3 regions of the Priestia sp. 3CA3 genome follow, and region 3 is predicted to be linked to each of the others. Evidence: riboswitches for the same ligand, from Rfam matches in the RefSeq annotation. Region 3 holds a riboswitch; each other region holds the start of a gene.
The links. Region 3 has a riboswitch for cobalamin ahead of AC1VNJ_RS17685 (ABC transporter substrate-binding protein). Riboswitches for the same ligand answer to the same signal wherever they lie in the genome.

Region 1 (4,149 bases), on a different contig from region 3:
GTAAGAAGCTGTTCAAAGCTTAGCACTTGATTGTTGTTTTGAAGCATATAGACAAGTAAATCATATTCTTTAGGAGTCAGCTCAATAGCTTCATTTTCACGCGTGACTTCTCGCGTTTTTTCATTAACAACTAAAGTTCCTAGCTGCAGAGTATCTGCTTCTTTTTCAGCAGGAGATGCTGATGCAGGATGGCGAAGCCATACGCGGATACGTGCAAAAAGCTCCTCAATTTGAAAGGGCTTTGTAATGTAATCGTTCGCTCCTAAATCTAGTCCGCTTACCTTATCAGGAAGGGCGTCTCGAGCGGTTAATAAGATAACGGGCGTCTGATCATCGTTTGCTCGAATGCGACGAAGTACTTCGAGTCCGCTCAGTTCAGGAAGCATGACATCTAAAAGCAGCAAATCCCAATTGTGTTCTTGAAACTCTGCCAATCCTTCTGTCCCTGTATAAGCCATGCCCGTTTCGTACCCTTCGTGTTCAAGCTCTAGCTGAATTAAACGAGCAATTTTGCGCTCATCTTCTACAATTAAAATTCTGCCTTTACTCAAAAAAATTCCCCCTTGTGTCTATGTATAGTTGCGTACATTATAGCACGGAGAGATTCGGGGTGTATAAATGATAAGGAAATCAATGGTTATTTACTAAATATATCAATAATAGCCCGAGAAATAATGTTCATTTTCTTCAGAAACTGATAAGATAGCTAATGACATTTAAAAATAAGAAAGGATTTCGATTATGTTATCAGCTATTAATTCAGTAGACTATACCATTTTCCATGCGGTGAATCAGTATGCCTCGCATGTGAAGTTTGTAGATTCGTTAATGGTATTCTTTGCAGATTATGCCCAGTATGTACTTATTGTTTTACTCGGCTTGTTTTTACTTATTAATAAAAACGGCAGCCGTGTTGTAGCATTTCAAGCTTTATGTGCTTGTGCCACAGGAGTCATTATCAATAAAGTGATTAGTTTATTTGCTTATCGAGATCGTCCGTTTATCTCTCACCACGTGAATCAGCTTATTGATCACGCCGCGAATTCTTCATTTCCAAGCGATCATGCTACATCTGCATTAGTTATCACTTTTACCATTTGGCTGCATTTCAAACGTTCAGGGCGCATGTGGGTTGTCATGGGTGCACTCATTGCATTTTCACGGGTATGGGTTGGCGTTCACTATCCATTCGATGTGTTAACAGGAGCCGTTTTAGGCTGCGTGCTGGCGCTGTTTATTCATTATGTTATATTTAATACGAAACTGATGAGGGCTATTACCAACTTGTCTATTTTTCGAAAATCAGCTTATGACGAACAGTCTCAATATTATTAAGAAAAAGTCGCATATACGCGGCTTTTTTTATTGGAAAATTTTTAATGTATTTAACACTTGTTTTTTAAAATTAAATTGTGTACAATTAAATTACAGAAACGATAAATAAAAAATTTTAATAAAATTACTAAAAAAGAGGAGAGATTTATACATGAAAGCTTTATATGAAACGACAGTCGTTAACACAGGTGGAAGAACAGGAGAAGTTCATTCTTTAGATAATATCTTTAATTTAGACGTTGCAACACCTCCAGCGCTTGGTGGAGAAGCAACAACAGCAACAAACCCAGAGCAGCTATTTGCAGCTGGATACAGTGCTTGTTTCAACAGTGCGTTAGAATTTATGTTGAAAAAACATAACGTAGAAATTAAAAGCAGTGAAGTAAAAGCTACGGTTCAGCTGCTTCCAGATAAAGCTGATCAAGGAGTAAAAATTGCTGTAGCGCTTGAAGCTCATATCGAAGGCTTAGATTTAGAAACAGCTAAAAAATATGTAGACCTAGCCCACTCATACTGCCCGTATTCAAAAGCAATCAGCGGCAACGTAGACGTAACGGTAGAAGTAGTTTAATTGCTTTAAAAAGCCCTGTTAAGCATGTAAAGCTTAGCAGGGCTTTTTTATTTGAATTTTCTCTATTCATTTGTAAGGAGTACTAGTATAATGAGGAAGAAAATGAATCATTCGCACAGTTTAGGTGCTCTTACATAGCGTAAGAGGTAACAGGGAATCGAGTGCAAATCTCGAGCGGTCCAGCCACTGTAAGCAGGGAGTTTTCTATCTTATCGTCACTCAAAACGGGGAAGGCGGTAGAAAATGATGATCTCAAGCCAGGAGACCTACCTATTCTGTACACTTGACTCTTCTAGGAAAGAGGCGGTGTATCAAGGTACGCAGTGAGCAATTACTGTTTATTTTCATATGCCGACACATCCTCAATTTCTATAGAATTGAGGCTTTTTTACGTTTTATTTTAAAAAAAGGAGTGTAGGAAATGGAAGGTTTATCAGTTTTTTTACTTGTCTTTTTATTAGGAATCAGGCACGGATTAGATGCAGATCACTTAGCTTTTATTGATGGCCAGACCCGATATAATTGGCGAATGGGCAGCCGTTTTGCCCCGTGGGTCGGAACGCTGTTTTCACTCGGTCATGGAGGAATGGTGGCCGTCACGGCCGGGGTGCTGGGCGTAGTGATGAAGAATTTTACGTTTCCAGCATATTTCGATCATTTTGCATCTTGGGTATCTATCATCTCTCTCTTTCTGATTGGGACATTAAACACATATCATTTGCTTCGAACTAAAAACAAAGAAGAAGAGTTTCAGGTGAGCGGGTTAAAAGGGAAGTTTATTCCGAAAATCGCAAAAGGAACAACGAATCCTTTTTTAATTATTCTTGTAGGAGCGCTGTTTGCCCTAGCGGCTGAAACGGTCAGTCAAACGGCCGTGTGGTCTCTAGCTGTAGGGAACGCAGGCAAATATACGCCGCTTTTATTAGGACTAGTATTTATGTTTGGTATGATGCTGACAGATACAATCGATTCACTGATTGTACATAAAATGGTGAATGAATCGAGTAAGTTTGGGCAATCTGCTTCCCGCTTGATGGGCTGGATTATTGTTATCCTCGCATACGGGGTGTCCTTCTACTTAGCATTCACTTTCTTTAATCCATGGGCCGAAGTAAACTTTGAAATGGTTGGCGTTATTTTGTTTGTTTTTTTAGTGTCTATGTTTGTTTTTGTAAGTGTGAAGTCAAAAGGGAAAAATATCAAAATAAATGTCAATTAATAAAATGAAAGCTTTAATCTGTTGAAGATTGAAGCTTTTTTGTATAAATTTGTTGAAGTTTATGGCTATTTTCGGTCAGTTATGAATAAGTTAAAGTATTATCTGTATTTTAAGGATGGAAAATTGTCTGAAAACCATTATAATTAAGGATAATTTAAGGTCGTTATGTGAAACGTAGAACATACTCATACGTACGATAAATAAAAGCAGTGAATGCACAAGCAGCAGGGGTTGTTTGGAGGAGGAATTGATTTGAGTCAGGTAATGGTAGAACAAAGCGTATTTAGTTATTTAAAAGAACATGAACAAGAGATGCTCGAAGATTTAGTTGGATTTGTGAAAAAAGAATCACCGTCCTACTGTAAAGAGTTAGTGGATCAGTGTGGAATGTATTTAACGCAGCTGTTTCAGAAGCGTTTAGGCGTGGGGTATGAAATCATAGAAGAAAAAGAAGTAGGAAACCATTTGAAATTTACGATTGGAGAAGGAGAGAAGCAGCTTTTAATTATCGGTCACTTTGACACGGTATGGGAAAAGGGAAGGCTGAGTCTAAGAACAGAAGGAAACAAGCTTTATGGTCCGGGAATTTTAGATATGAAAGGCGGCATTGTGCAATCAATATGGGCAATTAAAGCGATTCAAGAGCTCGGCTTAGAAATGGATAAAAAAATTGTGTTTTTCTGCAATTCAGATGAAGAGATTGGATCAATTTCCTCTAAAAAATATATAGAAGAAGAAGCACAAAGAAGTGAAGCTGTGCTAGTAGCTGAACCTGCGGTGGCGGGTTCAGGTGCGTTAAAAACGTCGCGCAAAGGAGCGGGGATTTTTACCGTAAAGGTGTGGGGACAAGCAGCCCACGCTGGTAATCACCACAAAGAAGGAATCAATGCTATTGAAGAGCTAGCGCGCCAAGTGATTTTTCTGCAGAGCTTAACCGATTATGAAAAAGGTACAACGGTGAACGTTGGGACATTTACCGGAGGCAGCGGTACAAATGTAGTGCCGGAATATGCAGAAGCGCACG
Region 2 (4,149 bases), on a different contig from region 3:
TTTTATTAGGTTCAGCTTTTATTGAAGAGTTTGAGGTCTCTTTCACTAGAGAGCACATTGTGAATAGCATATCTTTTTTTTACAAATGATAGTTGTGATATGATAAAGCAATAATACATTAGACAAAAAGCTGGAGGTTACTTAGTATGCCATTACTTAGATTTGATGTAATAGAAGGAAGAGACGAAAAAGAGTTAAAAGCATTACTAGACGCTACTCATCGAGCGATGCTAGAAGCCTTTGGCGTCCCAGAACGCGATCGTTATCAAATTGTACATCAGCATCCTGCTCATGAAATGATTATTGAAGATACAGGTCTTGGCTTTGAGAGAAGCAAGGATTTGGTTATTATAAGTGTGACGAGCAAACAGCGAACAGAAGAGCAAAAACAAGCTCTTTACAAATTAATTGTAAAAGAGCTGGGAGAAAGCTGCGGAATTCAGCCAAGCGACATTATGATTTCAATTGTTGAAAACGGTAATGCTGACTGGAGCTTTGGTATGGGAGAAGCTCAATTCTTAACTGGGAAATTATAAAATGGTTTATTATCTAGAGAAGCCCTTATTTCTAAGGGCTTTTTCTCATTTTGTCTATAAAAATATTATTCTCTTAGTCACATCTTACTCAAAATTAAATACAGACATCTGTCAAATGAATGATACAATAAGCTTATATGCCGTTTTGAGTGGGAAAACCAAAAAAGAGTTCGGCGTACTAACTTCAGAACAACAATAATTTTACATAAAGATGTAAAGATTTAAAGGTTAAAAGAGAAATGTATAAAATCTGTAAAACAAAAGAACAGTTACGCGTTAAACATAGGAGTAAAAGGTTCTTCACGTGTTTTTTCGTATAATAAGAGAAAGTAATTTTGATCATTGAGGAGGAACTTAGAATGTTTGGATTTGATGCAGATGTATCGCCATTAGTGCGAATTAAAGTAATTGGAGTCGGCGGTGGAGGAAATAACACCGTTAACCGTATGATTGAACATGGTGTACAAGGGGTAGAATTTATCGCCGTTAATACGGATGCTCAGGCGCTTAATTTATCTAAAGCAGATGTGAAAATGCAGATTGGTGCGGCATTAACGCGAGGATTAGGTGCAGGAGCTAATCCAGAAGTAGGAAGAGAAGCTGCAGAAGAAAGCAGAGAGCAAATTCAAGAAGTACTGCAAGGCGCAGATATGGTATTCGTAACAGCTGGCATGGGTGGAGGCACTGGTACTGGAGCAGCTCCGGTTATTGCCCAAATTGCCCGTGAACTAAATGCTTTAACAATTGGAGTAGTTACTCGCCCTTTCAAGTTTGAAGGAAATAAACGTACCAAGCAAGCAGTAGGCGGTATTACTGCGATGAATGAATCGGTAGATACCCTTATTGTCATTCCAAACGACCGCTTGCTTGAAATCGTTGATAAAAAGACACCTATGCTTGAAGCATTCCGTGAAGCAGATAATGTTCTTCGCCAAGGTATTCAAGGTATTTCAGATTTAATCGCTGTTCCGGGGCTGATTAACCTTGACTTTGCTGATGTAAAAACAATTATGTCTAATCAAGGATTTGCGCTTATGGGTATCGGACGAGCTTCGGGATCAGATCGAGCAATTGAAGCAGCGAAAAAAGCGATTTCTAGTCCGCTGCTAGATGCATCCATTGATGGAGCAAGAGGCGTGCTGCTGAACATTACGAGCGGTAGCAGCCTGAGTCTTTACGAAGTACAGGAAGCAGCAGATATTGTCACGTCCGCTTCTGATCAGGACTTAAATATGATTTTTGGATCTGTGATTAATGAAGATTTAAAGGACGAAATGATGGTAACCGTTATTGCCACTGGATTTGATGATGAAGATATTTCACCATCAGCTTCCACTTCTAGAGTTTCAAGAGCACGCTACTAAATTAAATAACCAGCTTTTATGGTGGCAATTGTTTTTCAATTGCCTTAAAAGGGAATCCGGTGAAAATCCGGAGCGGTCCCGCCACTGTAACAAGGAGCCTTATGTCAAAAAGCCACTGTCTATTTAGAGACGGGAAGGCGGTATAAGGCAATGACTTGAAGCCAGGAGACCTGCCATAAATCGCAGCACACAATAACCTACGAGGATAGGGAGGTGTTTTGGCAGAATCAAAAATACGATAAACAAGGGATACGTTTATCTGAATTTGTTGTGAAGGCAAGCACTTCTTTTTAGAAGTGCTTTTTTTTGTGTATTAAAATAGAAGGTGGAAAAATGAATGATAAATAATAAAAAACTTGTATCTATGATATTTCTCGTGTTACTTTGCCTCACTGCTTGCGCTCCTAATGAAGAGAGCGTAAGTATAAAAGAAAGAAAGAAAACGGATAAAAGTGTGACGTTTTTATTTAATTTTACATCTGCAACGCTTGATCCTCATACGGACGATAATTATACAGCAGTTCGTGGGGGAGTAGGGGAGACGCTTGTTAAAATCAACGACGATTTAAAAATAAAGCCTTGGCTTGCTGAAAAGTGGGAAACGAAAGATAACGGCCTTACATGGACATTTATGATAAGAAAGAACATCATGTTTCAAAACGGAAAAGCGCTGGATGCAAATGCCGTTAAGTCTTCTCTTCAAAGAACGATAGACCAAAGTTATGCGATGAAAAACGCTTTAAATATTAAAGAAATGAAAGCGAACAGTCATGCGCTGACAATTACATTAAAAGAACCAATGCCTAAATTTCCTTCTGAATTAGTGCATCCAAATACAGCTATTATAGATGTTGATGCTTCTAATATAGCTAAGAAGCCCATTGGTACGGGTCCATTTCGCGTCTTGTCTTTTGATCAAGGAAATCAAGTAAAATTAGAAAGATATGAAAATTATTGGGGTGGAAAAGTGAAATTGAAAAGTGCGATCTTTGGATTTAACGAAGATGCTAATGCGCGAGTTGCTGCTCTTCAATCTGGAACAGCCGATATTATTTATCGCCCGCCTTTAGAAAGCTTGGGCACTTTACAAACAGATCCGTCTTTTAAAGTAAGTGGAGTACCTAGTGTGCGCACCCATTTATTGCTTTACAATCAAACTAATGACGCATTAAAAGACGAAAATGTAAGAAAAGCTATCGATACCTTATTGAACCGAAAAGAAATTGTTAGCAGCATCATGAACAATCAAGCGGCAGCGGCTCGAGGTCCATTTTTACCCCAATTTCCTTTTGCTGATAGTACTGCTAATGAGCAAAGAGGTATGACATCTGCTAAAAAATATTTAGAGAAAGCAGGCTATCAAATCAAAAATGACAAAGCAATTAAAAATGGAAAGCCACTATCGCTCTCTCTTGTCACATACAGTTCTTTGCCAGAACTGCCTTTAATTGCTCAGCTTGTACAGTCTAATACCAAAGAGTTAGGAATTACTATTAAGATTCACCTAGTTGAAGATAGCGATGAATATGTAATGGCAAAAGATGATTGGGATTTAGCATTGTACAGCCTTATCACAGCACCTAGAGGAGATGCCAGCTATTATTTAAGTACGAACTATTTGCCCGGCGGTGGTTTAAATGCCAGCCGGATTAATGATGATACGCTAACAAAAATGATAGAACAGTTAAATTCAACAGTAGATGACGCAAAACGAGATCAGTTAGCCAAACAAGCAACCGCTTTGATTAATAGAAAAATGCTGACGTCATCGATTGTACATCCAAACATTGTTGTTGCTTATAATCAAAAAGTGAAAAACTGGACAACAAATCCAAGCGAGTATTATATGCTGACTCAGCATTTAGACGTAACGCCGTAGTTAACAGTGCAGCATAAGCAGAGAAAAGAAAAAGTATACAATGATCGTTAAAAGGATGTGACAGTAAACGTGCAAGAAGTACAAATGTATCAAATTAAAGAAGTAAAAGAAAAGGATGCTGAAGTGATTCAGTTTGTTATGAATATGCGGAATGAGCTATTTCCTATGCTGGAAAAAAATCAGCTTCCTGTGGATTTGCTTCATTTTAATGAACATTACGTTCAAGCGAAAGACGCTGCTTTTTTTGCAGCTGTTACGGAAAATCAACAAGTAATTGGAACCATTGGTTTATACGCTTACGATGGACGGTTTCATGCATTAAAAGAGCGATATGAACATAGAACTGCAGCTGAGATTGTAAAATGCTATG
Region 3 (4,149 bases):
TTTGGCGTGTTGTGAAGATAATTCTTTTGATGTTGTCTACTTTGATCCTATGTTTCAAGAACAAATTGAGGAATCGAATGGAATTAACGGTATTAAAGCAATAGCACTGTATACCACGCTGACGCCAATGGCTATACAAGAAGCAAAAAGAGTAGCCAAACAAAAGGTCGTGCTAAAAGATCATTGGAAAAGCAGTCGTTTTAAAGAGCATGGATTTACTGTGCAAAAACGAAAAACATCAAAATTTCATTACGGGACAATTGATATACAAAAATAACCAAAAAAGTAAAATTAATTACGCTCATTGAAAAGACTTCCAAAACCTTTTAGGAATTAAAAAGTTTTGGAAGTTTTTTTTATGAATTTCATCTAAAGTTCATAAAAGTATGATATATTTTTGAACATAAAAATACTTTTGTGTTTAAGCATCCAGCAAAAAAGGAATATCTTGTATAGGTTTCCGCTCGGTGTGACAACCTCAAACAGAAGAAGGAAGGTGGTAACTGAAAAGTCGTCAAATGCCCGTAGACAGCATAAATGAATAAGCAAATATAGGTAAAAAATTAATAAGTATGTTACAATACCTAGTGAGTTATGATAATGAATTTTACAATATGAAAAGACCATATGGGAAAAGATGAGAAAGGAAAGATACGAATGCCTAGATGGATAAAAAGAATGCTAATTGTATTTATTACAGTATTTACATTTGGGCTTGTCACTCCACCAGAATATTTATACGTTGATGATGCAAAAGCGGACAAGCAACATAAAGCAGGGTATGTAAGAGAAACAACTCCTGTCACAGCTGTTATAGAAGATATTCATTTGCCATATGAAGAACCAAAATATGAAGACGTTTCATCATTTGTTACGTATGCAATGGAATCAGCTGAAAAACAGTCAGTGGAAAAATTCGGAACAAAAATTGGTCCTGTCATTGAAGATGAATTTCGTCAAGCAGTGTTACCTAAAATTGAAGAAGTGCTGACCGACATTGGCACTGAACGTGAACAGTCAATTCAGAATCTCGAGATAAGCGAGCACCCTGCTGCTGGCTACGGTGAAAAGATTTTCCATGTATATGACCGGGAAACCGGTCAGGACTTAATACGGTTTCATGTACGGCGTGAAAATCCTCCAAAAGATGGATACTGGTTTAATTTTCACTATCATGCGGCCGCAGATAATTTTCAAAAGCATTATGATTTAGGGAAAATTTATTGGAACCGAAACATGCCGCCTAAGTGGTTCAGCTGATAATAGACACAACATTCTACAATTTCGAAATGTTAGCTTTTTTAAGCTAGCATTTTTTTACGTCTAAAACCGTTATGGTCTAAATAAGCTGAAACATTAGCACAACGATAAAAAAATCGTTTATAATGAAGTCAGACTTCTTACTATAGAATTGTAGGAAGGAACGAATAGACGCTGGAGGTAACACAATGAAACAATTTACGGAAGAAAAACAATTTCGCGAACAAATTAAGAATGAAACACTAAGCGTTGGGATTTTTACGACAACGTGGTGTCCTGATTGCAAACGTTTGGATATGTTTATTGATGAAATCGTTGACGAAAATACAGATAAAGCATGGTTTAAAATTGACAAGGATGAGTTTGAAGAACTTTCTGCTGAAAACAATGTAATGGGTATTCCTTCTCTTCTTGTATATAAAAACGGTGAAAAAATTGCGCACCTGCACAGTGCAAATGCTAAAACGCCTGAAGCGGTCCGTGAATTTTTAGCAACTCTTTAATTCCCTAAGCTGCGAGAGCATTCTCGCAGCTTTTTTTGTGAGAATGGCTATTTCCATTTTTCGATGAGTGGGGTATACTAGGACAAGTGAATAATCGTAAAGCAATAAGGTCTCAATTTAAAGATTGAGTGAAAAGGGAAGTCTGGTGAAAAACCAGCGCGGTCCCGCCACTGTAAGCGCTTTGTGCGTAAGTCAGGAGACCTGCCTTATTGTTAGCTGTGAAACCTTCGAGGAAGGGTGAAGCAGGGTAATGAACATACATATCAAGTATAGTGAACGGATTCTTTTCCTGCTTATCTTGACGTTACCTGCTTTGCTTTCAATTGAAAGTAAAGCTTTTTTATTTTGAAGCTGCTGCCGAGCAGTATACATAGTCAAAGCGGAAAAAACGGGATAGCGCTGCTTTTTGCATGATCATTTGCTTTTTCTTTAACGTGGAGGTTTCGTATTCACAATGAACAATATATAGGGGGAGTATTTAGATGAAAAAATGGCTTTCGTATTCCATTATTGCGCTGTTAGTCATCGTACTTGCTGCATGCGGTGCAGGCAGCCAAAGCAACAGTGATAAAAAAACGAAGCAAGATACAGAACAAACGTCACAAGCTGCGTTTCCAGTGAAGGTAAAAGACGCGCGTGATAAAGAAATTACGTTGAAAAAACAGCCTAAGAAAATTGTTTCATTAATGCCAAGTAATACGGAGATTGTATATGCCCTTGGCCTTGAAAAAGAATTAGTCGGTGTCACAAGCAACGATGATTATCCTAAAAGCGTAAAGAAAAAAGCGCAGGTGGGAGATATGAACGTTAATGCAGAAAAAGTTATTGCTTTAAATCCTGATTTAGTGCTGGCACACGCTTCAAGTATGGGCGTTTCAGATGAAGTATTTAAACAAATTGAAAGTGCGGGTATTCCGGTATTTGTTGTAAAAGATTCAACAACGTTTGATACGGTTTATGATTCTATTACGCAAATTGGTAAATTAACGGGTAAAACAAAAGAAGCTAATCAAACAATTAAAGACATGAAAGAAAAAGTAGCTTCAATTGAGAAAAAAGCAAAAACGATTTCAAAAGAAGATCGTAAAAAAGTATGGATAGAGGTATCGGGAGCTCCTGAGATTTATACAACAGGAAAAGGTACGTTCATGAACGAAATGCTTACTATGATCGGTGCTGATAACGTAGCGGCTAGTGAAAAGGGTTGGGTTAAGTTTTCTGAAGAGCAAGTTGTTAAGTTAAACCCTGACGTTATTATCGCAACGTATGATGCAGACAAAAATGAGATTATGAAGCGTCCCGCTTGGAGCAGCATGACTGCTGTAAAAGAGGGGAACATCGAAAAGGTTGATCAAAACAAAATCAACCGCTTAGGACCTCGTATTGTAGATGGCTTAGAGGACTTAGCAAAAGCAGTATACCCTGAGGTGTACAATAAATAAAAAGAGGGACCATATTCCAGTTCGAATTGAAAAGGGGATTGGTCCCTTTTCACATCTTAAAATTGAAGAACGGCCTGAGCTTTTAATCATGAAAACCGAGACTTCTTATAAAACATACAGCTCAGGCGTTTTAGGAACAGGCATCATGGAAACGGACACCTTTTACAATCGATTTGTTCATAAAGACTATTATTCAGATACTCCTTCTTTAGAGTATGAGCAATATTTGATGAAAGAAAATGTGCGCCATGAGCAAATCGTAGGGTTGATGACAGCGGTTTGGTTAAAAGAAAGAGCGGTTTACTGTTATGAAGGCTACGGAGTAAGAGTAGCTTCCGTGATAACGGCTGGAGTAGGAAACGCAGTGGATATTACAGCTGACGAAGCTGTTCCATTTTATTCCTCTCCCGGTACAATTAATATGTTTTTTTTCGTGGAAGGCACGCTTACGGATGCGGCGTTTTTACAGCTTTTTATTGCCGCTACAGAAGCCAAAACAAAAACGCTGTCACAGCTGGGTGTCATAGATCCAGCTACAAAGACGATTGCTACGGGAACATCTACGGACAGTATCTCAGTTGCAGCGTCTCAGCAAGGACCATTATATGAATATGCAGGCTCTATGACCGCTTTAGGTCAAGCGGTAGCCAAGCTGGTAAAAATAAGCTTAGAGCAGGCACTTAAGGAAAAGAGGTGAAGAAATGAGTATTGCACAAGCGATGATTGCACACCTGACAGCCATGACGATTGCTCTACTCATTGACCGAATCATAGGTGACCCAGAAAATTGGCCGCATCCCGTTCGCTGGTTTGGCAAGTGGATTTATTGGATGGATTCCAGATTAAATAAAGGCGCAGGAAAACGATTCAAAGGATTGCTTCTTGTGATAAGTATGGTGGTGCTCGCAGGAGTTATTCCTTTTTTATTCCTTCATGCTTTGTAC

Region 1: it holds a riboswitch for cobalamin, as region 3 does, so the genes downstream of both, AC1VNJ_RS23340 (HoxN/HupN/NixA family nickel/cobalt transporter) here and AC1VNJ_RS17685 (ABC transporter substrate-binding protein) in region 3, are expected to answer to the same signal.
Region 2: it holds a riboswitch for cobalamin, as region 3 does, so the genes downstream of both, nikA (nickel ABC transporter substrate-binding protein) here and AC1VNJ_RS17685 (ABC transporter substrate-binding protein) in region 3, are expected to answer to the same signal.

The regions. Positions count from the first base shown of each region.
Region 1 covers NZ_JBXENJ010000011.1:92,666-96,814, reverse strand. Annotated here, with positions in the region: gene AC1VNJ_RS23355 (response regulator transcription factor) at 1-551, opposite strand, end outside; gene AC1VNJ_RS23350 (undecaprenyl-diphosphatase) at 742-1,335, shown strand; gene AC1VNJ_RS23345 (organic hydroperoxide resistance protein) at 1,487-1,906, shown strand; cobalamin riboswitch at 2,012-2,194, shown strand; gene AC1VNJ_RS23340 (HoxN/HupN/NixA family nickel/cobalt transporter) at 2,328-3,125, shown strand; gene AC1VNJ_RS23335 (M20 family metallopeptidase) at 3,357-4,149, shown strand, end outside.
Region 2 covers NZ_JBXENJ010000009.1:101,094-105,242, reverse strand. Annotated here, with positions in the region: gene AC1VNJ_RS21900 (tautomerase family protein) at 147-536, shown strand; gene ftsZ (cell division protein FtsZ) at 896-1,900, shown strand; cobalamin riboswitch at 1,903-2,093, shown strand; gene nikA (nickel ABC transporter substrate-binding protein) at 2,238-3,779, shown strand; gene AC1VNJ_RS21885 (GNAT family N-acetyltransferase) at 3,849-4,149, shown strand, end outside.
Region 3 covers NZ_JBXENJ010000006.1:245,503-249,651, reverse strand. Annotated here, with positions in the region: gene AC1VNJ_RS17700 (class I SAM-dependent methyltransferase) at 1-277, shown strand, start outside; gene AC1VNJ_RS17695 (YpjP family protein) at 658-1,260, shown strand; gene AC1VNJ_RS17690 (thioredoxin family protein) at 1,449-1,763, shown strand; cobalamin riboswitch at 1,854-1,986, shown strand; gene AC1VNJ_RS17685 (ABC transporter substrate-binding protein) at 2,246-3,205, shown strand; gene AC1VNJ_RS17680 (adenosylcobinamide amidohydrolase) at 3,294-3,902, shown strand; gene cbiB (adenosylcobinamide-phosphate synthase CbiB) at 3,907-4,149, shown strand, end outside.